2 regions of the Variovorax atrisoli genome follow, and region 2 is predicted to be linked to the other one. Evidence: riboswitches for the same ligand, from Rfam matches in the RefSeq annotation. Region 2 holds a riboswitch; the other holds the start of a gene.

Region 1 (11,830 bases), 980 kb from region 2:
AAAGCAACGGCCCCGAGCAGCGTATGCAGGGGGCCGTAGCGGAATTAGGTGTCTGCAAGTGGGCGCCGGACTCGCATCCTGAACCGGGGTTCAGGTGGGCGAGGGCAGCAGGACTTCGGGTTCATCTGACGCGAGATGATCACACCCGTCGAGCGATTTACCAAGCCCGGCTCCGTAGAGCATTGGAACAAGGACGTATAAAGCCCAACGCGCACCGCAGACAGTTCGGATTTTACCGCTGCAACCCTGCCGGCGGAACCCGCTCAGAGCAAATGTCCATCGCCCGCCAGGGCCTGATCGAGTCTTTGAATGAGGTGGGCGGCCTTCGGGTCGGTGTCTGTGGTATCGGCTGGCGCCGCCGGTGCGGCGGGCGCGCTGGCGGCTGCCTGTTGCGCGGCGAGGTCGAACGCCAGGTTCAGCGAGGCCAGTACCGCGATGCGGTCGCGGGCCTTGACCTTTCCCGCATCGCGGATCTTGCACATGGCGGCATCCACGCGTTCGACGGCTTCGCGCAGCTGCGCCTCGCCTCCGTCGGGACAGCCGAGCAGATAGCTCTGTCCCATGATCTGTACTTCAATCTGCTTCATGCGGGGGAGTCTTCGGAAGGTGGTTCAGCCGGCAGCCGTTCGAGCAGGGCGTCGAGGCGGGTGCGGGCCGCGACGAGCCGCGACTTCAGTGCGTCGCGTTCGCGCGTGAGCGCATCGACCTGTTCCTGCAGCAGCGCGTTGGTGCGCTGCACCTCTTCGTGACGCACGAGCAGTCGTTCGACGCGCTCGGCGATCTGGTCGATGGGGCTGGAGGCGGGCATGGTTGGCGATTGTAGTTTCCCGGGGAGGCGGTCCTGCCGAGGCCGGACGCGGCGCCCGGCGTGCCCGGATTCTGCGGCTTTGCCGCCCGCCGATCAAACCCCTCGCGAGTCGCTTCAGGCCTCGCTCAGCCGCACGTAGGTGGCAAGCAGCGCGCTCTTGGCGACCACGCCCAGCAACACCGGGTTGGCGGCGCTCTCGATCAGCGGAAGCCGCTCGCCCAGGTGGTCGAGGAAGCGCTGCAGCGCCTCGCCGAGACCGGTATCGGCAGTGACCGGCTGGATCGCCTGCGAGAGCAGGGCGCCTGCCGTCGTCTCCTGCGGCGCGGTACCGAGCGACGAGAGCGGCACCACCCCGAGGTAGCGGTTGTCCGCGTCCACCACGTACAGGTACTTGACGGGGTACTGCAGGAAGAGCCTGCTCATCGCCTCGCGGTCCGCCTGCGGGCCGACCACGGTCTCGGCCGGCTGCACCAGGTCGCGCATGTGCAGCCCGCGCAGGCGCATCTGGTCGTCGCGCTGGGCGTTGCGATGCAGCGTGATCTCGTACATCGAGCCCGCGTTGGCCGAGCGCGCCACGAAGTACGCGATGACGCTCGCAGCCATCAGCGGCAGCATGACCTGGTAGCTCAGCGTCATCTCGAAGATCATCAATATCGCCATCAGCGGTGCCTGCGTGGCGCCCGCCAGGAAAGCGCCCATGCCGACGATGGCATAGGCGAACGGCGCCGAGCTCGCCGCCGGCCACAGCGCCTGCACGCCCTGGCCGAAGAGCGCGCCGATCATGCAGCCGAAGAAGAGCGCCGGCGTGAACACGCCGCCCACGGCGCCCGAACCGGCCGTCGCCATCGTCGCGACCGCCTTGGCGAGCAGCACCAGCGCGATCAGCGTCCATGCCCATGGCGTGTGCAGCACCGAATTCACCACGCTGTAGCCGTTGCCCCAGACCTCCGGCATCGGCACCGACACCGCACCCATGACGAGCCCGCCCAGCGCCAGCCTCCACGGCAGCGCGAGCGGCAGCCGCGAGAACAGCGCCCGGCTGCCCTGCAGCGCGCGCAGGAAGCCCACCGCCGCGAAGCCCAGCAGCACGCCGAGCACGCAGAACAGCACGACCTCGGTGCCGTGGATCTCCGGGAACGGCGGCATCTTGTAAGGCGGCTGGTAGCCCGGCAGCGCCCGCATCGCGACGTTGGCCACCACCGACGCGATGATGATCGGACCCACGCTCTCCATCGCGATGGAGCCCAGGACGATCTCCGCGACGAAGAAGGCGCCCGCGATGGGCGCGTTGTAGGCGGCCGTGAGGCCGGCCGCCGCGCCGCAGGCCACCAGCAGCCGCAGCCGTTCGGCCGGAAAGCGGAACACCCGCCCGAGCAGCGAGGAGGCCAGCGCCGCCAGCTGCACCATCGAGCCCTCCCGCCCGATCGAGCCGCCAGTGCCGATGCTCATCAGCGACGACGCGCTGCGCGCCAGCGTCTGCGCCACCGGAATGCGCCCGTCGCCGAGCACGATGGCTTCCATGTAGTCCGACGTGGCGCTGCGCGAAGCCACGCGCCTGGCGAGCACCAGCAGCAGCCCCGCCACCAGCCCGCCCAGGGTGGGGCAGGCGATGCGCGCCCACCATGGCAGCTGCTTCGCCATGGCGACCAGCCCCTGGCCGGGGCCGAGCACCAGGTGCTCGAAGGCGAGGAGCGCGGCGCGGAAGAGTTCGGTCGCCAGCGTGCCGAGCAGTCCGGCCACGATCGACCACAGAAGCATCGACTGCCAGCCCGAGACACCGAAGAGCCGCTGCAGCGCCGAACGCAGGTTCAGGAAGATCGAGGCGGGCCGCATCATGGTCGTCGATGGTAGCGGGGCCGCAACTTTCGACTTAAGAGGTGCATGGCAGGACATAGAATTCCGCCCGTTGGTGCTCGCGCCGTGGTTCGCACGGCGCAGTTCAACGGGAAGCAGGAGTGGAAGCCCCGGTTCGCACCGGAACAAGGCCGAAGCCGCCTGCGCTGCCCCCGCAACGGTCAAGCAGACGGCGCCGCAAGGCGCCAACACCTTTCCATCGAGCCACTGGGCGCCCTGAAACAGGCGCCTGGGAAGGCGGCAAGGCGTCGTTCTGCCAGCCCGGATACCGGCCAACGAGGCGGCTGCCGCATGCGTCGAGGATCGAATGACGAACGCATGCGCGGCCATTGCGCCCAGGCGCCGGCGGGGAGGCCGGCCAGGGGTATTGACGTTCGTTCGCTTGATTCATGATTTCCCGTGTTTGCTCTTTCCGCGGTAGCGCTCCTGCGCGCCGCTTCCGCCACGCCTGCCTGCCGCTGGCGCTGGTTTCCGCCTTCGGCGGCATGGCCCATGCGCAGGAGGCTTCCACCCTGCGCGAGACGGTGGTCACGGCCAACCGCACGCCTCAGGCGTTGTCGGAGCTCGTGGGAGACGTCTCCGTCGTCGACAGCGAGACCATCGAGCGCAGCGGTGCGACCGGCGTGGCCGACCTGCTTTCGCGCCTGCCCGGCATCGAGATCTCGCGCTCCGGCGGCGTGGGCAACACCACCAGCCTCTTCATCCGCGGCGCCGAGACGCGCTTCACCGCCGTCTACCTCGACGGCGTGCGCATCGATTCGCAATCGACCGGCGGCGCCGGCTGGGAAGGCATTCCGCTGTCGCAGATCGACCGCATCGAGGTGCTGCGCGGGCCGGCCGCCGCGGTCTACGGCTCCGACGCCGTGGGCGGCGTGATCCAGCTCTTCACCAGGCGAGGAGAAGAGGGCGTGTCGCCCTACGCCGGCATCGGCTTCGGCAGCAAGGGGCTGCGCAGGATCGAAGGCGGCGTGAGCGGCAAGTCAGGCCTCTTCGACTACTCCTTCGGCGTGGCGCATGAAGAGAGCAAGGGCTACAACGTGCAGCCCGTGAGCAAGCGCAACGTGACCAAGGACGGCTTCACCAGCCCCGACCGCGACGGCTACAACAGTACTTCGGGCAACGCGAAGCTGGGCTTCCAGATCACGCCCGACCAGCGCATCGAGGCCACGCTGCTTTCCAGCGACATCAAGGCCGGCTACGACGCAACTGTGTCCTACAGGACCAAGCTGCCGTTCCTGTTCGCCAACGACATTTCGAGCAACAAGCTGCAGACCGCCGGCCTGAGCTGGTCGGCCAAGTGGAACGACGTCTACAGCACCCGCGTGCAGGTGACCGACTCGCAGCAGGTCTACAAGACCCAGCCGTCGTTCTACCGTACCGAGACCCGCCTGCGCGGCTACCTCTTCCAGAACGAATTCCGCTTCGGCCCGCACCTCGTCACCGCCACGCTGGAGCGCCGCGAGGACGCCCTGGAGAACGCGCCCACCACCACCTCGAAGCTGCTCGCGCGCGACCGCTCGCAGGACGCGATCTCGCTCGGCTACGGCTTCGTGCAGGGCCCGCACTCGCTGCAACTGCACGTGCGCCACGACAAGGACAGCGAATTCGGCGGCAAGACCACCGGCAGCGCGGCCTACGGCTACGCCATCACGCCGTCGCTGCGCTTCACGGCCTCGGCAGGCACCGCCTTCCGCGTGCCCACGCTGTACCAGCGCTTCAGCGAATACGGCCTGGCCACGCTCAAGCCCGAATCGAGCCGCAACCTCGAGCTGGGCCTGCAGTACACCGAGGGCGCGACCCAGCTGGGCGTGGTGGCATACGCCAACCGCGTGCAGAACCTGATCGTTTTCGACGGCTCGGCCAAGGGCTGTGCTTCGTCGTTCGGCTGCTACTCCAGCACCGCCCGCGCTCGCTACCAGGGCGTCACGCTCTCGGGCAGCCACCGCATCGGCGACGTCACGCTACGCGGCTCCCTCGACTTCCAGGATCCGCGCGACCTCGCCACCCACAACCTGCTCGCGCGCCGCGCGCAGCGCCACGCCACCCTGGGCGCCGACTGGCGCATCGCGGGCTGGACGCTGGGCGCGGAGGTGCAGACCTCCAGCCGCCGCTACGACGACGCCGCCAACAGCGTGAAGCTCGGCGGCTACACCGTGCTGAACCTGTCGGCCACCACCCAGCTCACGCGCGACATCAACCTCGTCGCGCGCGTCGACAATGTGGGCAACAAGGACTACCAGTTCGCGCGGCTGTACGCCAATGCCGGCCGTACCGCCTACGTCGGTCTCAAGTGGACGCCTCACTAAGCAGCCAAGCACTCCAGCCGGGCGGCGCCGCCGGTGCCGCGGCGGCCTCCTGCGCCGCCGTGCTGGTGGCCGCCCCGGCCTCGGGGCAGGGAAAGACAACGGTCGCGGCCGCGCTGGCCCGGCTGCACGCGCGCCAGGGCCGGCGAGTCCGCGCCTTCAAGTGCGGGCCCGACTTCCTCGATCCCCACTGGCTGGCGCTCGCCACCGGCGCACCTGTGCATTCCCTCGACCTCTGGATGACGGGCGAGGCCGACTGCCGCGCGCGCCTGCACGAGGCGGCCGTCGAGAGCGACCTGCTGGTCATCGAGGGCGTGATGGGTCTCTTCGACGGCAATCCCAGCGCCGCCGACCTTGCGCAGCGCTTCGGCGTGCCGGTGCTGGCGGTGATCGACGCGCAGGCCATGGCCGGCACCTTCGGCGCGCTGGCCTACGGGCTGCAGAACTTCCGCGACGGGCTGCCTTGGGCCGGCGTGCTGGCGAACCGGGTGGCCAGCGAACGGCACGGCGCCATGCTGCAGGAGGCGCTGCGCGACCCTTCGCAATGGCTGGGCGCCTTGCCGCGCGACGCCCGCTTCACGCTGCCGGAACGGCACCTGGGCCTGGTGGCCGCCACGGAGCTGGGCGATGCGATGTCGCGGCTCGATGCGGCCGCCGACGTGCTGGCCGACGCGCCGCTGGGCCGCATGCCCGTCGGCGAGCTGCCGCAGGTGCGCTTCGAGGCCCTTGCATCCGACGAGGCACGAGCCGTGCCGCCATTGCTCGCGGGCCGCACCATCGCGATCGCACGCGATGCAGCGTTCTCGTTCATCTATCCGGCAAACCTCGATGTGCTCGGGGCGCTCGGTGCCGAGCTGAGCTTCTTCTCGCCGCTCGCAGGCGACGCCTTGCCGCGGTGCGACGCCGTCTGGCTGCCCGGCGGCTACCCGGAGCTGCATGCTCCGGCGCTGTCGGCCCGCACGGCGCTGCGCGAATCGCTCGCTGCGCACGTCGCCGCCGGCAAGCCGGTGTGGGCCGAGTGCGGCGGGATGATGGCGCTGTTCGACGAACTGGCTCTTCAGGAAGACGGTGGTGAAGTGCACCGCCTCTGGGGCCTGCTGCCTGGTCGGGTGACCATGCAGAAGCGGCTTTCGGGCCTGGGGCCCCAGCAGCTCTCGCTCGATGGCCACGTCCTGCGCGGACACACCTTCCACTATTCGAGCTGCGAGACACCGCTCGTGCCGGCCGCGCGCACCGCCCGTCCCGGTGCCGCGCAGGCCGTGGGCGCGCGGGCCGGGGAGGCGCTGTACCTGCATGGCCCGGTGCGCGCGAGCTATTTCCATGCGTGGTTCGCCTCCAGTCCGCAAGCCACCGCGCGCCTTTTCGGCGCCATGCCCATCGAGTTGGAGAGCCATGCTGCATTCGACCAAGCCTGAAGCCGTGGTGCACGAGTTCATCCTCGGCGGCCAGAAGAGCGGCAAGTCGCGCCGCGCCGAGCAGCGCGCCGTCGACTGGCTCGCGGCCGGTGCCCGTGCCCGCCGCGCCGTGCTGATCGCGACCGCCCAGGCCTACGACGACGAGATGCAGGAGCGCATCGTGCGCCACCAGGCCGACCGCGCCGAGCGCGTGCCCGGCATGCGGACCATCGAGGAGCCGGTCGAGCTCGCGCGCGCCATCGTCACGCAGAGCACGCCCGAGACGCTGGTGGTGGTCGACTGCCTCACGATGTGGCTGACCAACCTGCTGATGCCGATGCCCATCGAAGACGCCCGCCCCGTGACGCGCACCCCCGCGACGCACATCGCGATGCTGCTGGTTGCGTTGCGCGATGCGCCGGGCCCGGTGGTGCTGGTCGGCAACGAGATCGGCCTGGGCGTGATACCGATTGGCCGCGAGACGCGCGCCTTCGTCGACGCCCTGGGCCGGCTCAACCAGGACGTGGCCGCCGCATGCGGACGCGTCACGCTCATGGCGGCCGGCCTGCCGCTGAGCCTGAAGGCGCCCGCCGCATGAGCATGAAGAAAATCCGCAATCCGCTCGCGGCGATCGGCCTCGTCCTGGTGGCGCTGGCCGCGCATGCGCTCGACGTGGTCGACGAGCGCGGCGTGTCGGTGAGCCTGCCGCAGCCGCCGCAACGCATCGTCACGCTGCTGCCTTCGCTCACCGAGTCGGTCTGCGCGCTCGGGGCCTGCAACCGGCTGGTGGGCGTGGACCGCTACTCCAATTCGCCCGAACAGGTGAAGGCACTGCCGCAGCTCGGCGGCGGCATCGATCCGAACGTGGAGGCCATCGTCGCGCTCAAGCCCGATGCGGTGCTGCTGGCCAAGTCCTCGCGCGTCACGCAGCGGCTGGAGGCACTGGGCATGAAGGTGCTGGTGCTCGAACCCAAGAGCCACACCGACGTGCGCCGCGTGCTCGACAAGCTCGACCAGGTGCTGGGCACGCATGAGGCAGCGAAGGTCTGGCGCGTGATCGACGCCAGCGTGTCGGCCGCCGCGCAGTCGGTGCCCGCGGGGGCGAAGGGCATGCGCGTGTACTTCGAGGTCAACAGCGCGCCGTATGCGGCGGGCGAGTCGTCCTTCATCGGCGAGACGCTCTCGCGGCTGGGCATGAAGAACATCGTGCCCGCATCGCTGGGCCCGTTCCCCAAGCTCAACCCCGAGTACGTGGTGCGCGCGAACCCCGACCTCATCATGGTCAGTGTGCGCAGCGCGCAGGGGCTGGAGCAGCGGCCCGGCTGGGCTGGCATCCGCGCGGTGCGCGAAGGCCGCATCTGCCGCTTCAGCGCCGAGCAGTCCGACGTGCTCGTGCGGCCCGGCCCGCGCATGGACGAGGCGGCACGGCTGATGGCGCAGTGCATCGTTGAAAAGGGCGGCAAGCGATGAATGCGGCTGCTGCCAGGCACACGGCCCATCTGCGCCGCGTACTGCTGCTCGGCGCCGGCCTGCTGGTGCTGGGCGCGGCGCTGATGCTGCTGGGCCTGGGCATCGGCAGCACTGGCTTCGAGAGCCTGTTCGCCGCACGCCACGACCCGGTGGCGCTGCAGATCGTGTGGGACATCCGCCTGCCGCGCACGCTCGGCGCCTGGCTGGCGGGCGCGCTGCTGGGGCTGGCCGGCGCGGTGGCGCAGGGGCTCTTTCGCAATCCGCTGGCCGACCCGTACCTGCTGGGCAGCGCCTCCGGCGCCTCGCTCGGCGTGGCGGTGGCGCTGCTGATGTTCGGCGGCTCGGCCGCGAGCATGCAGTGGGTGATGCGGCTCGGGCTCACCGGCGCCGCCTTCCTGGGCGCGGTGCTCGCAGTGATGCTCACGCTGATGCTGGCGCGCGGCGTGCAGCAGACGCTGCGGCTGCTGCTGGCGGGCGTGATCGTCGGCGTGGTGCTCGGTGCGGCGAAGGACCTCATCACCATCGCATCGGCGGACATCCTCCAGGCGATCCAGGGCTTCATCCTCGGCAGCACCGGCCTCGTCGGCTGGAGCGCCTGCGCGGTGATGGCGATGGTCGGCACGGCCTGCCTGCTCGCGGGCTGGGCGCTGGCACCGGTGCTCGACGGGCTGGCGCTGGGCGAAGCCACCGCGCGCAGCCTGGGCCTCCCGCTGGGGGCGATGCGCGCGGCGCTGGTGGTGGTGCTGGCGCTGGCCACCGGTGCGGCCGTGGCGCAGACCGGGCTCATCGCCTTCGTCGGCCTGGCGGCGCCGCACCTGGTGCGCTCGGCCGTCAAGACCACGCATGCGAGGCTGATCGTGCTGTCGGCGCTGATGGGCGGGTTGCTGCTGATGGCGGCCGACCTGCTCGCGCGCTGGCTGATCGCGCCGCAGGAACTGCCCGTGGGCGTGCTCACGGCCGTGCTGGGCGGCAGCTACCTGCTGTGGCTGATGCACAGGCGCAGCGCGCGGAGCGGGGTGGCATGAGCCGCAGCAACGACATCGACGCGGCGCTGGAAGCGCACCGCCTGAGCGCCACGCTCGGCGCCAGCGAGGTGCTGCACGGCATCGACCTGAAGCTGCGGGCCGCGCGCTGGACCAGCATCGTCGGCCCGAACGGCGCGGGCAAGTCGACGCTGCTGAAGGCGCTGGCGGGGCTGCTTGCTCATCGCGGCGAAGTGCGGCTCTTCGGCGAGGCGCAGGACAGGGTGCCCGCCCGCGTGCGCGCCCGCCGCCTTTCGTGGCTGGGCCAGAGTGGCACGGGCGAGGGCAGCGCCGACGACCTGATGGTCTACGACGTCGCCATGCTCGGCCGCCTGCCGCACCAGCGCTGGCTCGCCACGCCAGGCGCCGCCGACCGCGAGGCCGTCGAGCGCGCACTGCGCAGCACCCAGGCCTGGGACTGGCGCGACCGCCCGCTGGGCCAGCTCTCCGGCGGCGAACGCCAGCGCGTGCTGCTCGCCCGGGCGCTCGCCGTCGAAGCCGAGGCGCTGCTCATGGACGAACCCCTCGCCAACCTCGACCCGCCCCACCAGGCCGACTGGATGAAGATCGTCCGCACCCTCGTCGCCGAGGGCCGCACGGTGGTCAGCGTGCTGCACGAACTGCCGATGGCCCTGGCCGCCGACGAAATGGTGGTGATGGACCAGGGCCGCGTCGTGCACCACGGCACCTGCGACGACCCGGCCACCCATGCCGCGCTGGAGCAGGTCTTCGACCATCGCATCCGCGTGCACCGCGTGGCTGAGCAGTGGATCGCGCTGCCCCTATGAGATGCGGGATCGAACGCGCCCTCTGCGTCCGGCAACCCGCATTCGCCAGCCTTGAAAGACCGACAAATGCAAATTGAGACCCCACCCAGCGAAAAGCCCTACGAGAAGCCGGAAGGCGAACGCCGCGGCATCGTCATCGTCAACACCGGCGACGGCAAGGGCAAGAGCACGGCCGCATTCGGTCTGGCCTTGCGCGCCCACGGCCGCGGCAAGGCCGTGAAGATCTACCAGTTCATGAAGGTGCCGACCGCGCGCTTCGGCGAGCACCGCATGTTCGAGCAGATCGGCATTCCCATCGAAGGGCTGGGCGACGGCTTCAGCTGGAAGAGCCAGGACCTGGAGCGCTCGGGCCAGCTCGCACGTGACGGCTGGGAGAAGGCGAAGGCGGCGATCCTCTCGGGCGAGTTCTTCCTCGTGGTGCTCGACGAGATCACCTATCCGCTGATCTACGGCTGGCTGCCGCTCGAAGGCGTGCTCGAAACCCTGCGCGCGCGGCCGAAGCACGTGCACGTGGCGCTCACCGGCCGGCGCTGCCCGCCGGAGATCATCGAGCTGGCCGACACGGTGACCGAGATGACGCTGGTCAAGCACGCCTTCAAGGCCGGCATTCCCGCGCAGCGCGGCATCGAGGATTGACATGGGGCGCGCTCACGCCGACGGGGCACATTCGCGCAGGGGAGTACCCGGTGGCCTGTGCACCCACCCCGAAAGAGCAGCGTGACTACCCCGGCTTTCACCAAAAAAGACAAAGAGGCGGTCTACCGCGCCATCCACGAACGCCGTGACATGCGCCATTTCGCAGGCGGCCAGGTGGAGCCCGACGTATTGCGAAGGCTGTTGGAAGCAGCACACCACGCGCCCAGCGTGGGCTTCATGCAGCCGTGGCGATTCATCCGCATCCGTGGCGAGGCGCTGCGGCAGCAACTGCACCGCGTCGTCGAGCAGGAACGCGTGCTGACGGCCCGCGCCCTTGGCGAGCGCGAGGACGAATTCATGCGCCTGAAGGTGCAGGGCCTGCTCGACGCGGCCGAGCTGCTGGCGGTGACGCTGGCCGACGGCCGTGAGAAGCACGTGTTCGGCCGCCGCACGCTGCCGCAAATGGACCTGGCCTCGGCCTCCTGTGCCATCCAGAACCTCTGGCTCGCGTCGCGCGCCGAAGGGCTGGGCATGGGCTGGGTGTCGCTGTTCGATCCGGCCGAGGTGTCGGTGCTTCTGGGCCTGCCCGAAGGCGCCGAGCCCATCGCCTTGCTGTGCCTGGGTCCCGTGCACCAGTTCTATGAAGAGCCCATGCTGCAGCGCGAACGCTGGGCGAAGCGCGAACCGCTCGCGTCGCTTGTGTTCGATGAAAGCTGGGGCCTGCCTTCGGACCTGTTCGACAAACCTTCTTCCTCCACGGAGCCGACCTGATGCTGGCCTTCGACACCGTTCTCTTCGAGCTTGCGCGCCTGTTTCTCTGGCCGGTGACGCTGGGCGTGCTGCTTTCTTTCGTCTATGCGGTTTACTGCCTTGGCGCGTTCGCCATCGAGTATCTGCAGCGCCGCCGCGATCCATTGCGCGCGCTGGTGCTGCAACGCCATGCCGCCGCGAGCCAGGAGCAGATGGAGCTGGTGGTGCTCAAGCAGCTCGAGGGCGTGCGGCTGTGCAGCCGCGTGGCGCCGATGCTGGGGCTGATCGCCACCATGATCCCGATGGGCCCGGCGCTGGTGGCCGTGGCCTCGGGCGAATCGCAGGGCGTGGCGCAGAGCCTGGCGCCGGCCTTCGCGAGCGTGATCGTGGCGCTGGCCTCCGCCTCGATCACCTTCGTGGTCTACACCGTGCGCCGCCGCTGGCTGATGCGCGAGCTGGTGACGGTGCTCGATGCACGGGACCGCCTCTCATGAGCCGGCGCCAGTTCTCGATATTGAGCAGCCTGGACAGCGACGACGACGACCCGGTGCTCTCCACCATCAACCTGATCGACGTGTTCATGGTGGTGATCGGCATGCTGATGATCGCGGTCATCAACAACCCGATGAACCCTTTCGCGCAGGACAAGGTGACGATCATCCGCAACGAGGGCCAGCCGAACATGGAGATCGTGACGCGCGAGGGCCGCAAGATCACGCGCTTCAAGGCCAGCGGCGCGACCGGGCAAGGCGATGGCGAGAAGGCCGGCACCGCCTGGCGGCTGAAGGACGGGACGATGGTCTAC
Region 2 (11,830 bases):
GGCCGGCGAGGCCTCGCACTTCGTGTGGGTGAACCGCTCGAAGGAAAGCCTCACGCTCGACCTCAAGCAGCCCGCCGCGCTGGCGGTGCTGCAGGAACTGCTGTCCGATGCCGACGTGCTGGTGCAGAACCTCGCACCCGGCGCCGCCGCGCGCATGGGGCTGGGCGCGCAGGCCCTGCACGAAAAGCACCCGAGGCTCATCGTCTGCGACATCTCGGGCTACGGCGAGGACGGCCCGTACCGCGACAAGAAGGCCTACGACCTGCTGATCCAGAGCGAGGCCGGCTTTCTCTCGGTGACGGGCACGCCCGAGGAGCCCTGCAAGTCGGGCAACTCCATCGCCGACATCGCGGCCGGCATGTATGCGTACACCGGCATCCTTGCGGCGCTGCTCCAGCGCGGAAAGACGGGCAGGGGCTCGCACATCGACGTGTCGATGCTCGAGGCGCTGGCCGAGTGGATGGGCTACCCGATGTACTACGCCTACGACGGCGCTCCACCGCCGCCGCGCAGCGCCGCCTCGCACGCGACCATCTATCCCTACGGTCCTTTCCCCGCGGGTGACGGCGGCACCGTGATGCTGGGCCTGCAGAACGAGCGCGAATGGCGCACCTTCTGCGAGAAGGTGCTGCTGCAGACAGCGCTGGCCACCGACCCGCGCTTCGACAGCAACGCGCGGCGCAACGAGAACCGCGAGATGCTGCGCGCCATCATCCTCGAGACCTTCGGCGCGCTGACGACGGCGCAGGTGCTGGAGCGGCTCGACGCCGCGCAGATCGCCAACGCCCGCATGAACGACATGGCCGGCCTGTGGGCCCATCCCCAATTGCAGGCGCGCGAGCGCTGGCGTCAGGTGGGCTCGCCGGCGGGCGACATACCGGCCCTGCTGCCGGCGGGTCGCCAGAGCGCCTTCGACTACCGCATGGACCCGATCCCGGCGGTAGGCGAGCACACCGACGCCATCCTGCGCAGCCTCGGGCGCAGCGAGGCGGACATCGCGGCGCTGCGCGAGGCGGGCGCGGTGTGAGCGCGCCGCCGCTTTCGCTGGCGCGCGCCTTTCTCTTCGTGCCCGCCGACCGGCCCGAGCGCCATGCGCGCGCGCTGGCCACCGGGGCGGGCGGCGTGATCGTCGACCTCGAAGACGCCGTCGCGCCCGAGCGCAAGGTTCAAGCACGCGAGCAACTGGGTGCCGCGTTCGCCGCGCTGCCCGCCGAAGAACGGCGACGGCTGCTGGTGCGCATCAACGCCGCCGGCACGCCGTGGCATGACGACGACTGCGCGCAGGTCGGAGCGCTCGCCGCCCAGGGGCTGATCGCCGGCATCGTGCTGCCGAAGGCGGAACGGGCGGTCGACCTGTCGCGGCTGGCGACGGCGGCAGGCCCCTCGGCCGTGCTGGTGCCGCTGATCGAATCGGCCGCCGGCCTCGCCGCGGTCGACGAACTCGCCGCCCGCCCGCAGGTGCTGCGCCTGGCCTTCGGCAACCTCGATTTCCAGGCCGACCTGGGCCTGGCCTGCGATGCCGACGAGGCCGAACTGGTGCCCGTGCGCCTCGCACTGCTGCTGGCCTCGCGCCGCGCCGGCCTTGCCGCGCCCATCGACGGCGTGACCCCCGACTGGCGCGACGCCCCCCGGCTGGCAGCGGACACCGCGCGCGCCCGGCGCGGCGGCTTCGGCGCCAAGCTGTGCATCCACCCCGACCAGGTCGCGCCAGTGCATGCGGCGCTCGGCCCCTCGGCGCAGGAACTGGCATGGGCCCGCCGCGTGGTCGCGGCCATCCGCGAGGCCGGCGGCGGCGTCGTCAGCCTCGACGGGCGCATGGTCGATGCCCCGGTGGTGCGGCTGGCCGAGCGCCTGCTCGCACTCGAACACACCTGACGAACACACCTGACGAACGGACCAGAGAACAACCAAAGGAGACAAGAAAGTGAAAGCAACCGGAAACTGGAAACTGAAGACCCTGATCGCCGCCTCCGCTGGCGCCTGCCTGCTCGCCTTCCAGGCGCCGGCTTCGGCACAGGCGGCATGGCCCGACAAGCCGGTGACGATGGTCGTGCCGTACTCGGCCGGCGGCCCGACCGACGTGGTGGCGCGCATGCTGGCCATTCCCATGGGCAAGTCGCTGGGTCAGCCTGTGATCGTGGAGAACACCGTGGGCGCGGGCGGCACCATCGCACCCGCGCGTGTGGCGAAGGCGGCGCCCAACGGCTACACCATCCTGATCCACCACATGGGCATGGCCACCGCGCCCGCGCTCTACAAGAAGCTCAACTACGACCCGCTCAAGGACTTCGAGTACGTCGGCCAGGTGCTCGACGTGCCGATGACGCTGCTGTCGCGCAAGGACTTCCCGGCCAACAACTACCAGGAGCTGCTGGCCTACGTGAAGGCCAACAAGGACAAGGTGACGCTGGCCAACGCGGGCGTGGGCGCGGTGTCGCAGCTGTGCGGGCTGCTGTTCATGAACCAGATCGGTGTGCAGCTGACCACCGTGCCCTACAAGGGGGCGGGGCCGGCGCTCAACGACCTGATGGGCGGGCAGGTCGACCTGCTGTGCGACCAGACCACGCAGACCGCGCCCGTCATCAAGGACGGCAACCGGGTGAAGGTGTTCGGCGTGACCACGCCGCAGCGGCTGTCGAGCCTGCCCAACATCCCGACGCTGGACGAGCAGGGCCTCAAAGGCTTCGACGTGCGCGTGTGGCACGGCATCTATGCGCCCAAGGGCACGCCGCCCGCGGTGATCGAGAAGCTCAACGCCGCCCTGCGCGCCGGGCTGCAGGACGACATGGTGAAGAACCGCCTGGCCGAACTCAGCTCGGAGATCGTGCCGGTAGAGAAGCAGACACCCGAGAGCCTTCGCTCGCACCTCGCGGCGGAGGTGGCCAAGTGGGGCAAGGTGATCCGCGCGGCGGGCGTGCAGGCGGACTGAGGTTCTTCAATCGACCGACCGGGCGCGCAGTGTTTCGTCGAACAGCGCGAGCAGGTGCCGCGCGAACAGGTCCATGTTCGCGGGGCGGTCGGCATTGCCGGTCTCGACGGTGCGGCTCACGGTGACGGGGCCGACGATCGCCAGGCATACCCGCCCGGGCACGTCGCCGTAAGGGCTGGGCGAGGGGCCGGCCGCTCCGCTTTCGGCGATGCCCCAGGCCGAGTGGTGGGTGTCGCGCACCCGGCCCGCGACGAGCCGGGCGTAGGGCTCGGTCTCGCCGCGCAGGCCGGCCATGTCTTCGGCGGTCAGGTTCAGCAGCGCGCGGCCCGCGCGCCTCGAATAGACGACCGCACCGCCCTTGAAGTAGGCCGAGGCGCCCGCGATGGCGAGCAGGGCGGCAGACACCAGTCCGCCTGCCGAGGACTCGACCACCGCCACGGTCTGCCCCCGCGCGCGCAGCGCTTCGCCCACCCGTGCAGCGAGTACCGGGAGCGGCTCGGGCAAGGAGGGCGCGTTCATCGGGCCTGGAAGCGGGGACCGGGCCGCTTCACATAGGCCGGCGCGCGCTCGTGGCTGGCGGTGCTTCCGTAGATGGTGTCCGCGGGGTAGTACTCGGACTGCAGCTGTACCTTGGCGGCGGCTTCCTCGCCCGCGGTGTGGGCGATGTAGGCCAGCATCAGGTCGGTACCGGCCGATACCCCGGCCGAGGTCCAGACGTTGCCGTCCTGCACGAAGCGCTGCTCCACCACCTTCACGTCGCCCAGCGCGCGCAGGCGGTCGAGCGATCCCCAGTGGGTGGTGGCGGTCTTGCCCGAGAGCAGGCCGGCCGCGTGCAGCACGAAGGCGCCGGTGCATACGGACATCAGCGTGGTGCATCCGGGCGCCTGGTCGGCGAGGAAGCGGGTCATGACGACGTTGTCGACCTCGCGGCGCGTGCCCATGCCGCCGGGGACGAGCAGGCAGTCGAGCTGGGGGCAGTCGGCGAAGGAGACGTGGGGGTTGATCGACAGGCCCTTGGCGCAGACCACCGGCTCGCGCTTCTCGGCCACGATCAGGCAATGCTCGGGACCGCCGGCCAGCTTGCTCCACATGGTGAGCATCTCCCAGGGGCCGACGAAGTCGAGTTCCTCGACGTCGGGGAAGACGATGATCCCGAAATTCATACTTTGGAACTCCTTGGGTGATTGGCTCGTGCGGACACGCACGGATGAGAGGATAGAGGCTGAGCACGGAGGCCGCTTCGTGACAATCTTCGTGACAGCTGGTTGCAAGCCTGGCTCAGTGTTTTCCTGAGAGGGGCCATGGCTTGAAACTCGCTAGAGTGAAGGCGGCCGTTCAGGCTTTTGCCATTACACAAAGGAAATCTCATGAGCAAGAAAGTTGCATATGTCACTGGAGGCATGGGTGGCATCGGAACAGCCATCTGCCAGCGTCTGTACAAGGACGGGTTCACCGTGGTCGCAGGTTGCGGCCCCACGCGCGACTACGCCAAATGGCTGGCCGAACAGAAAGCCGCAGGCTTCGAGTTCCATGCGTCGGTCGGCAATGTCGGCGACTGGCAATCCACCGTCGAAGCCTTCTCCGCCGCCAAGGCCGCGCACGGCCCCATCGACGTGCTGGTCAACAACGCCGGCATCACCCGGGACCGCATGTTCCTCAAGATGACCCCCGAGGACTGGAGCGCAGTGATCGAGACCAACCTCAACAGCATGTTCAACGTCACCAAGCAGGTGGTGGGCGACATGGTTGAAAAGGGCTGGGGCCGAATCATCAACATCAGTTCGGTCAACGGCGCCAAGGGCCAGGCCGGCCAGACCAACTACTCGGCGGCCAAGGCCGGCATGCACGGCTTCACCATGGCGCTGGCCCAGGAGCTGGCCAGCAAGGGCGTGACGGTCAACACCGTGAGCCCGGGCTACATCGGCACCGACATGGTCAAGGCCATCCGCCAGGAAGTGCTCGACAAGATCGTGGCGACCATCCCGGTCAAGCGCCTGGGCGAACCCAGCGAGATCGCCTCGATCATCTCGTGGCTGGCCACCGACGAAGGCGGCTACAGCACGGGGGCCGACTTCTCCGTCAACGGCGGCCTGCACATGCATTAAGCATGCTGACTTACACCTGATCGACAAGACCCGCTTCGGCGGGTCTTTTCATTTCGACGATGCGGGTTCCACGGATAGAAAACCGCGGATGCGCGTCCTACAGTTTTCAACCCCCGGAGGCAAACATGGAAAGCACAACAAGCACATCCGCCAGAAAGCTCCCGCTGTACCGCTCGCTCTACGTGCAGGTGATCACCGCCGTGATCATCGGCGTGCTGCTCGGCCACTTCTATCCGGCCGCGGGCGAGGCGATGAAGCCGCTGGGCGACGGCTTCATCAAGCTGATCAAGATGATCATCGCGCCGATCATCTTCTGCACGGTGGTGGTGGGCATCGCCGGCATGGAGGACATGAAGAAGGTCGGCAAGACCGGCGGCCTCGCGCTGCTGTATTTCGAGATCGTCAGCAGCATCGCGCTCGTCGTGGGCCTGGTGCTCGTGAACGTGCTCAAGCCCGGCGCTGGCATGAACGTCGACCCGGCCACGCTCGACACCAAGGGCATCGCGGCCTATACCGGCCCGGGCAAGATGACCGGCACGGTCGACTTCATCATGAACATCATCCCGAACACCATCGTGGATGCCTTCGCCAAGGGCGAGATCCTGCAGGTGCTGCTCATCGCGGTGCTGTTCGGCTTCGCGCTGCACCGTTTCGGGGGGCGCGGCACGCTGGTGTTCGACGTGATCGAGAAGGGCTCGCACGTGCTCTTCGGCATCGTCAACTACATCATGAAGCTGGCGCCCATCGGCGCCTTCGGCGCCATGGCCTTCACCATCGGCAAGTACGGGCTGGGCAGCCTGTTCTCGCTGGGCAAGCTGATGGGCACCTTCTACCTGACCTGCCTGCTGTTCATCTTCGTGGTGCTCGGGCTCATCGCGCGCTTCCATGGGTTCAGCATCTGGAAGTTCATCAAGTACATCAAGGAAGAGCTGCTGATCGTGCTGGGCACCTCGTCGAGCGAGTCGGTGCTGCCGCGCATGATGGAGAAGATGGAGAACCTGGGCGCCAACAAGACCTGCGTGGGCCTCGTCATTCCGACCGGCTATTCCTTCAACCTCGACGGCACTTCCATCTACCTGACGATGGCGGCGGTGTTCATCGCGCAGGCCACCAACACGCCGATGACGCTCACGCAGGAGATCACGCTGCTTGCGGTGCTGCTGCTGACCTCGAAGGGCGCGGCGGGCGTCACGGGCAGCGGCTTCATCGTGCTGGCGGCCACGCTGTCGGCGGTGGGCCATGTGCCGGTGGCGGGGCTGGCGCTCATCCTGGGCATCGACCGCTTCATGTCCGAGGCCCGTGCGCTGACCAACCTGATCGGCAACGGCGTCGCCACCATCGTGGTCGCCAAGTGGACCAACGAGCTCGACGAGGCCCGGCTGCAGGCCGGACTCAACAACGAGACCTGGGTGGAGGCACAGGAGCCCGAGGCGCTCGATGCCGAGCGCAGCGGCAAGATGGCCGGCTGAGGCGGCACCGCGGATGGCCTGACGAACCAAAAGGCCGGGCATCGTTCCTGCAAAATGCAACGATGCCCCACAGCGTCTCCCTCATCAACACGATCGCCGCCGGCCTGGGGCTGGCGCTCATGCTTGGATTCCTGGCGGCGCGGCTGCGATTGCCGGCCTTGGTCGGCTACCTGCTGGCGGGCGTGATCATCGGCCCCTTCACCCCGGGCTTCGTGGCCGACGCGGGCATCGCGGCCCAGCTCGCCGAGATCGGCGTGATGCTGCTGATGTTCGGCGTGGGCCTTCATTTCTCCCTCGACGACCTGCTGGCGGTGCGCAAGATCGCGCTGCCCGGCGCGCTCGCGCAGATCGCGGTGGCGACGCTGCTGGGCGGGGGGCTGGCGATGTGGTGGGGCTGGAGCCCCGGTGCCGCGCTGGTGTTCGGGCTGGCGCTGTCGGTGGCGAGCACGGTCGTGCTGCTGCGCGCGCTCGAAAGCCTGGGCATCCTCGATTCGTTCACCGGGCGCATCGCGGTCGGCTGGCTCGTGGTGGAAGACCTCGCGATGGTGCTGGTGCTGGTGCTCCTGCCGCCGCTGGCGGGCACGCTAGGCGTGCAGGGCGCTGCAGGCGGAACCGACCCGCTGTGGCAGACGCTGGGCCTCACGATGCTGCAGGTCGGCGGCTTCGTGGCGTTGATGCTGGTGGTGGGGCGCCGGGTGTTCCCGTGGATCCTCTGGCAGGTCACGCGCACCGGCTCGCGCGAGCTGTTCACGCTGTGCGTGGTGGCGGCGGCCGTGAGCATCGCCTATGCGTCGGCGGCGCTCTTCGGGGTGTCGTTCGCGTTGGGTGCCTTCTTCGCGGGCATGGTCATGCGCGAATCTCAGTTCGCCCATCGTGCGGCGCAGGAGTCATTGCCGCTGCGCGACGCCTTCGCGGTGCTGTTCTTCGTGTCGGTCGGCATGCTGTTCGACCCCTCGGTGCTGCTCGACCGGCCGCTGCAGGTGCTCGCTGTGGTGCTGGTGATCGTGCTGGGCAAGTCGCTGGCGGCCTGCGCACTGGTGCTGGTGTTCCGCTACCCGCTGGGCACGGCGCTCACGGTGAGCGCCAGCCTGGCGCAGATCGGCGAGTTCTCTTTCATCCTGGCCGGCCTGGGCGTGTCGCTCGGCCTGCTGCCGGCGGAAGGGCAGAGCCTGGTGCTGGCCGGGGCGCTGATTTCCATCGCCACCAATCCACTGTGGTTCAGCCTGATCGCGCCGATGCAGAAATGGCTACATGCGCATTCCTCGTTCGCGCGCGGTCTGGAGATGCGAGAAGACCCGCTGGCCGAGCTGCCGATGACCACCGAGGCCAAGTACCTCTCGCGGCAGGTGGTGCTGGTGGGCTACGGCCGGGTCGGGCGCCGCATCGCGGCCGAGCTCGACGCCAACGACATTCCCTACGTGGTGGCGGAGCAGAACCGCGAGCTGGTCGAGAAGCTGCGCGAGGCCGGTACGCCCGCCGTGTGGGGCGATGCGGCCGACCCGGCGGTGCTGATCCAGGCGCATATTGCCCGTGCGCGCGTGCTGGTCGTCGCCACGCCGGACGCGATGAACGTGCGCCAGATGATGGAAACGGCGCACACGCTCAACCCGGCGATCCAGACCGTCATCCGCAGCCACAACGAGCAGGAGGCTCGCCTGCTCACGCAGGAAACCTCGGCCACCGTGTTCCTCGGCGAGCATGAACTCGCCCAGGCGATGGCGAGGGACGTGGTCCAGCGCGCAGTGTCGATGGCCGTGCCGGCATGACCGGCGAAAGCCCGAACGCCCGGGCTTGCGGCCCGGGCGCTTCAGAGGTCTTCGATCACCAGCGGGCGATAGCGCTGGGCGATGGAGTAGGGGACGGTGCGCACCAGCTCCATCATCTGCTCGGCCGCGGCGCCGTCCTCGGTCCTGACGAGCAGGGCGGCGTGGCCTTCCTTCGCGAGCTTGGCATAGGCACGCACGGTGGCCGCATCGGTGCCGGCGGAGGGCAGTGGGTCGTCGGCGGTCGTCACCGTGGGCACGATCTCGCGCAGCACGGTCTCGGCCGGCATCAGGTAGATGTCGTCGCCGCTCATGCCTTTTTCGATCAGGCCGCGACCGATGCGCTCGGCGTCCTTGGCGTCGGGGAACATCACCATCGAATAGCCGGTGGGATAGAAGGCGCCGCCGATGCTCGAGAGCATGCCCGGTTCAAGAGTGAAGTGCTTCATGCTGCCTCCTGAATCTTGTGTGGATCATCGGTCCGACGCTAGGCCGCCCTCTCAGGGCGCTCTGTAGGAGAACCCCGAAAGCACTGTCAACCGCGCGCCTGCCTTGCCTGTTCAATTCATGGCGCAGTCAGCAAGCAACGTCATCCTCATTTCCATGCCTTCGTCCAGGAACATCGCACTCACCGTCCACGAGCTGGAGACGGGCGAGTTCTATTGGGTGCTGATGGAGGCGGTGGACGGCGCCCCGGGCGATACCACCCACGTCTACGTGCCGCTGGAAGCCGCGCACGAACCCTATGCCACCTATTCGAATGCACTGGTCGCGGGCGTGGCGATGATGCGGCGGCTCTTCGGGCCCGACGGCAGGCCCGCACCCTGAGCCCGCGGGGCTCACCGGAGGCCCCTACCTATAATCCCGCCGTTCCGGTGGCGGCAGCCTCATCGACTGCCCGGCCGGACCACCACGGTTCGAAGGTGCCCCGCACGACATGCCATCCATGGCGGCGGGGTTAAACGGGAAGCAGGTGAACCCGCATCGTCGTTCTCCACGGAGATCGGCCGGCGCGGCGATTCCTGCGCTGCCCCCGCAACGGTCAGCGGATCTGGAACCCCTCGGGCTCGTGCCTCATCGATCGGCACGGGCAGCCACTGCGCTTCGGCGTGGGAAGGCGAGGGTTTCCGCCGCGGCGTGACTCTCGCAGATCACGCCGCGGCGCTCCGCAAGCCCGGATACCGGCCTTCGCAACCGCCTTCGGACGCTGCGGGAGTGCGTGTCCGGGCCAGCCGCCTACCGCGCCCGCCGCGGGCCGCCGCAGCCCCTTCGCCTCTTCCGCCGCGCCCTTCATAGGTCAGGAGCCTGCGGGGACGCAGGCCGGAGGAGAGATTTCATGAGTCATGCATCGCCGAAGCGCGATCGCAGGGGCGCGTCGCCGAAGCGGCTGCGACACCGGCCGCGCTTTTCGGGTCTTTCGAGCCTTTCCGGCATTTCGCTGGGCTGGGGCCTCGCCCTGGGACCGTGCGCGGCAGTCTTCGCGCAGGCCTCCGACGGCCAGACGCTGAGGGCGATTCAGGTGGATGCCCAGCGCCATACGCCCATGGCCATCGACGAGCCCACGCAGACCGGCAGCCGTCTCGGCCTCACGCCGCTCGAAACACCGGCCAGCGTCGAGGTGCTGACGGGCGACACCATCCGTGCGCGCGGCGACGTCTCGGTGGTCGACGCCGTCACCCGCGCCACCGGCATCACCGGCTCGCCCGGTCCCGGCAACGGCGGCACCGCGCTGGTGGCGCGCGGCTTCCTCGGTCACGGTTCGGTGATGCAGCTCTTCGACGGCACGCGCCTCTACGCGGGCGCGGGCACCGTCACCTTTCCCTTCGACACCTGGTCGGCCGACCGCATCGAGGTGCTGCGCGGCGCGGCCTCGGTGATGTACGGCGAAGGCGCCATCGGCGGCGCGATCAACGTGGTGCCCAAGAAGCCCACGCGCGGCCCGATCCGCAATGAGGCGCTGGTCACGCTGGGCTCCGACGCCACGCGGCAGGTGGCCTTCGGCAGCGGCGGGGCGATCGACGACAGGCTTTCGTACCGCTTCGACATCAGCCAGCGCAACACCGACGGCTTCATGCAGCGCGGCGAGGCCGAAAGCCTCGCCGTGAGCGCCGCGGTGCGGCTGGACGTGTCGCCGCAGCTGCAGTTTACGCTCTCGCACGACGAGGGCCGCCAGTCGCCGCAGCGCTACTACGGCGTGCCGCTGATCGACGGCCGCCTCAGCAGCCAGACGCTGCGCCAGAACTACGACGTGGACGACGCCGAGATCAAGTACCGCGACAAGTGGACCCGCCTCGACACCCTGTGGACGCCCAGCGACGCCGTGACGGTGCGCAACCAGCTCTACCGGCTGGAGAGCAAACGCCACTGGCGCAACAGCGAGACCTATACCTACAGCCCCGCCACCCGGCGCGTGACGCGCGGCGACTACCTGGAGATCGGCCACGACCAGGAGCAGATCGGCAATCGCACCGACGCCACCTTCAGGCACCGGCCGTTCGGCCTCGCCAACCAGGTGCTCGTGGGTTTCGACGTGAACCGCATCGACTTCACGCACACCAACGACTCGCCCTACGGCGGCCGATCGGTGGTCGATCCCTTCGTCTTCAGCCCCGGCTACTACGCGTCGCCCGTGGCCTACACGCCGCGCTACAGGACGAAGACCAGCACCTACGCCTTCTTCGCGGAGGACAGGCTGGCCTTCGACGAGCAGTGGTCGGTGGTGGGCAGCCTGCGCTGGGACCACGCGAAGGTCGCACGCACCGACCTGCAGAACGCCGCCAACAGCTTCGGCAAGACCTTCGAGTACGCCACCGGCCGGCTCGGCGTGGTCTACGCACCGGACGCCTCGCAGTCGTTCTACGCGCAGGTGGCGCGCGCGGCCGATCCCCTGGGCTCGCTGGTGACCACTTCGGCTTCGCAGGCGGCCTTCGACCTCAGCACGGGCAGGCAGTTCGAGGTCGGCTACAAGCGCCAGCTCGCTGACAACCGAGGCGCCTGGACCGTGGCCGCCTACCGCATCGACAAGAACAAGCTGCTGTCGCGCGACGCCATCGATCCGACCGTCACCCAGCAGGTCGGCAAGCAGTCTTCCGAAGGCATCGAGGCCACGCTCGACCTGGCGCTGAGCTTCACGCTGCGGCTGGAGGCGAATGCCACCAAGCTGCGCGCGCGCTACGACGACTTCAACGAACTGGTCGGCGGCAAGCTGGTCTCGCGCGCGGGCAACACGCCCACCGGCGTACCCGAGGAGGCCGCCAACCTCTGGCTCACCTGGCGCTTCCTGCCGCAGTGGGAGGCCGACGTCGGCCTGCGCTACGTGGGCCCGCGCCAGGTCGATGCGGCCAACTCGCGAAAGATCGGCTCGTACACGGTCGCCGATGCGGGCGTGAGCTGGCAGGCGAACCCCTCGCTCAGGCTCGCGCTGCGCGCCTACAACCTGGCTGATCGGCGCTATCCGGTGTCGTTCTCGAATGGCGGCAACCAGTGGCTGCTGGGGCGCCCGCGCTCCTTCGAGCTGTCGGCGCTGGTCAGCTTCTGAGAGGCCCGGGAGTCTGGTGGAACGCA

What was found. Region 2 has a riboswitch for cobalamin ahead of FHY06_RS00265 (TonB-dependent receptor). Riboswitches for the same ligand answer to the same signal wherever they lie in the genome.
Region 1: linked by a shared signal. The riboswitch ahead of FHY06_RS04885 (TonB-dependent receptor domain-containing protein) and the one ahead of FHY06_RS00265 (TonB-dependent receptor) in region 2 are both predicted to bind cobalamin.

The regions. Positions count from the first base shown of each region.
Region 1 covers NZ_JACIBG010000001.1:1,017,436-1,029,265, reverse strand. Annotated here, with positions in the region: gene FHY06_RS04900 (cell division protein ZapA) at 264-587, opposite strand; gene FHY06_RS04895 (hypothetical protein) at 584-808, opposite strand; gene FHY06_RS04890 (ClcB-like voltage-gated chloride channel protein) at 923-2,644, opposite strand; cobalamin riboswitch at 2,700-2,953, shown strand; gene FHY06_RS04885 (TonB-dependent receptor domain-containing protein) at 3,052-4,968, shown strand; gene FHY06_RS04880 (cobyrinic acid a,c-diamide synthase CobB) at 4,953-6,380, shown strand; gene FHY06_RS04875 (bifunctional adenosylcobinamide kinase/adenosylcobinamide-phosphate guanylyltransferase) at 6,358-6,957, shown strand; gene FHY06_RS04870 (ABC transporter substrate-binding protein) at 6,954-7,829, shown strand; gene FHY06_RS04865 (FecCD family ABC transporter permease) at 7,826-8,854, shown strand; gene FHY06_RS04860 (ABC transporter ATP-binding protein) at 8,851-9,639, shown strand; gene cobO (cob(I)yrinic acid a,c-diamide adenosyltransferase) at 9,706-10,275, shown strand; gene bluB (5,6-dimethylbenzimidazole synthase) at 10,357-11,046, shown strand; gene FHY06_RS04845 (MotA/TolQ/ExbB proton channel family protein) at 11,046-11,519, shown strand; gene FHY06_RS04840 (DUF2149 domain-containing protein) at 11,516-11,830, shown strand, end outside.
Region 2 covers NZ_JACIBG010000001.1:39,658-51,487, forward strand. Annotated here, with positions in the region: gene FHY06_RS00215 (CaiB/BaiF CoA transferase family protein) at 1-1,027, shown strand, start outside; gene FHY06_RS00220 (HpcH/HpaI aldolase/citrate lyase family protein) at 1,024-1,875, shown strand; gene FHY06_RS00225 (tripartite tricarboxylate transporter substrate binding protein BugD) at 1,925-2,929, shown strand; gene FHY06_RS00230 (CinA family protein) at 2,936-3,448, opposite strand; gene FHY06_RS00235 (DJ-1/PfpI family protein) at 3,445-4,092, opposite strand; gene phbB (acetoacetyl-CoA reductase) at 4,297-5,034, shown strand; gene FHY06_RS00245 (dicarboxylate/amino acid:cation symporter) at 5,160-6,503, shown strand; gene ybaL (cation:proton antiporter domain-containing protein) at 6,566-8,269, shown strand; gene FHY06_RS00255 (hypothetical protein) at 8,311-8,715, opposite strand; gene FHY06_RS00260 (hypothetical protein) at 8,834-9,094, shown strand; cobalamin riboswitch at 9,172-9,470, shown strand; gene FHY06_RS00265 (TonB-dependent receptor) at 9,603-11,804, shown strand; gene FHY06_RS00270 (PepSY domain-containing protein) at 11,830-11,830, shown strand, end outside.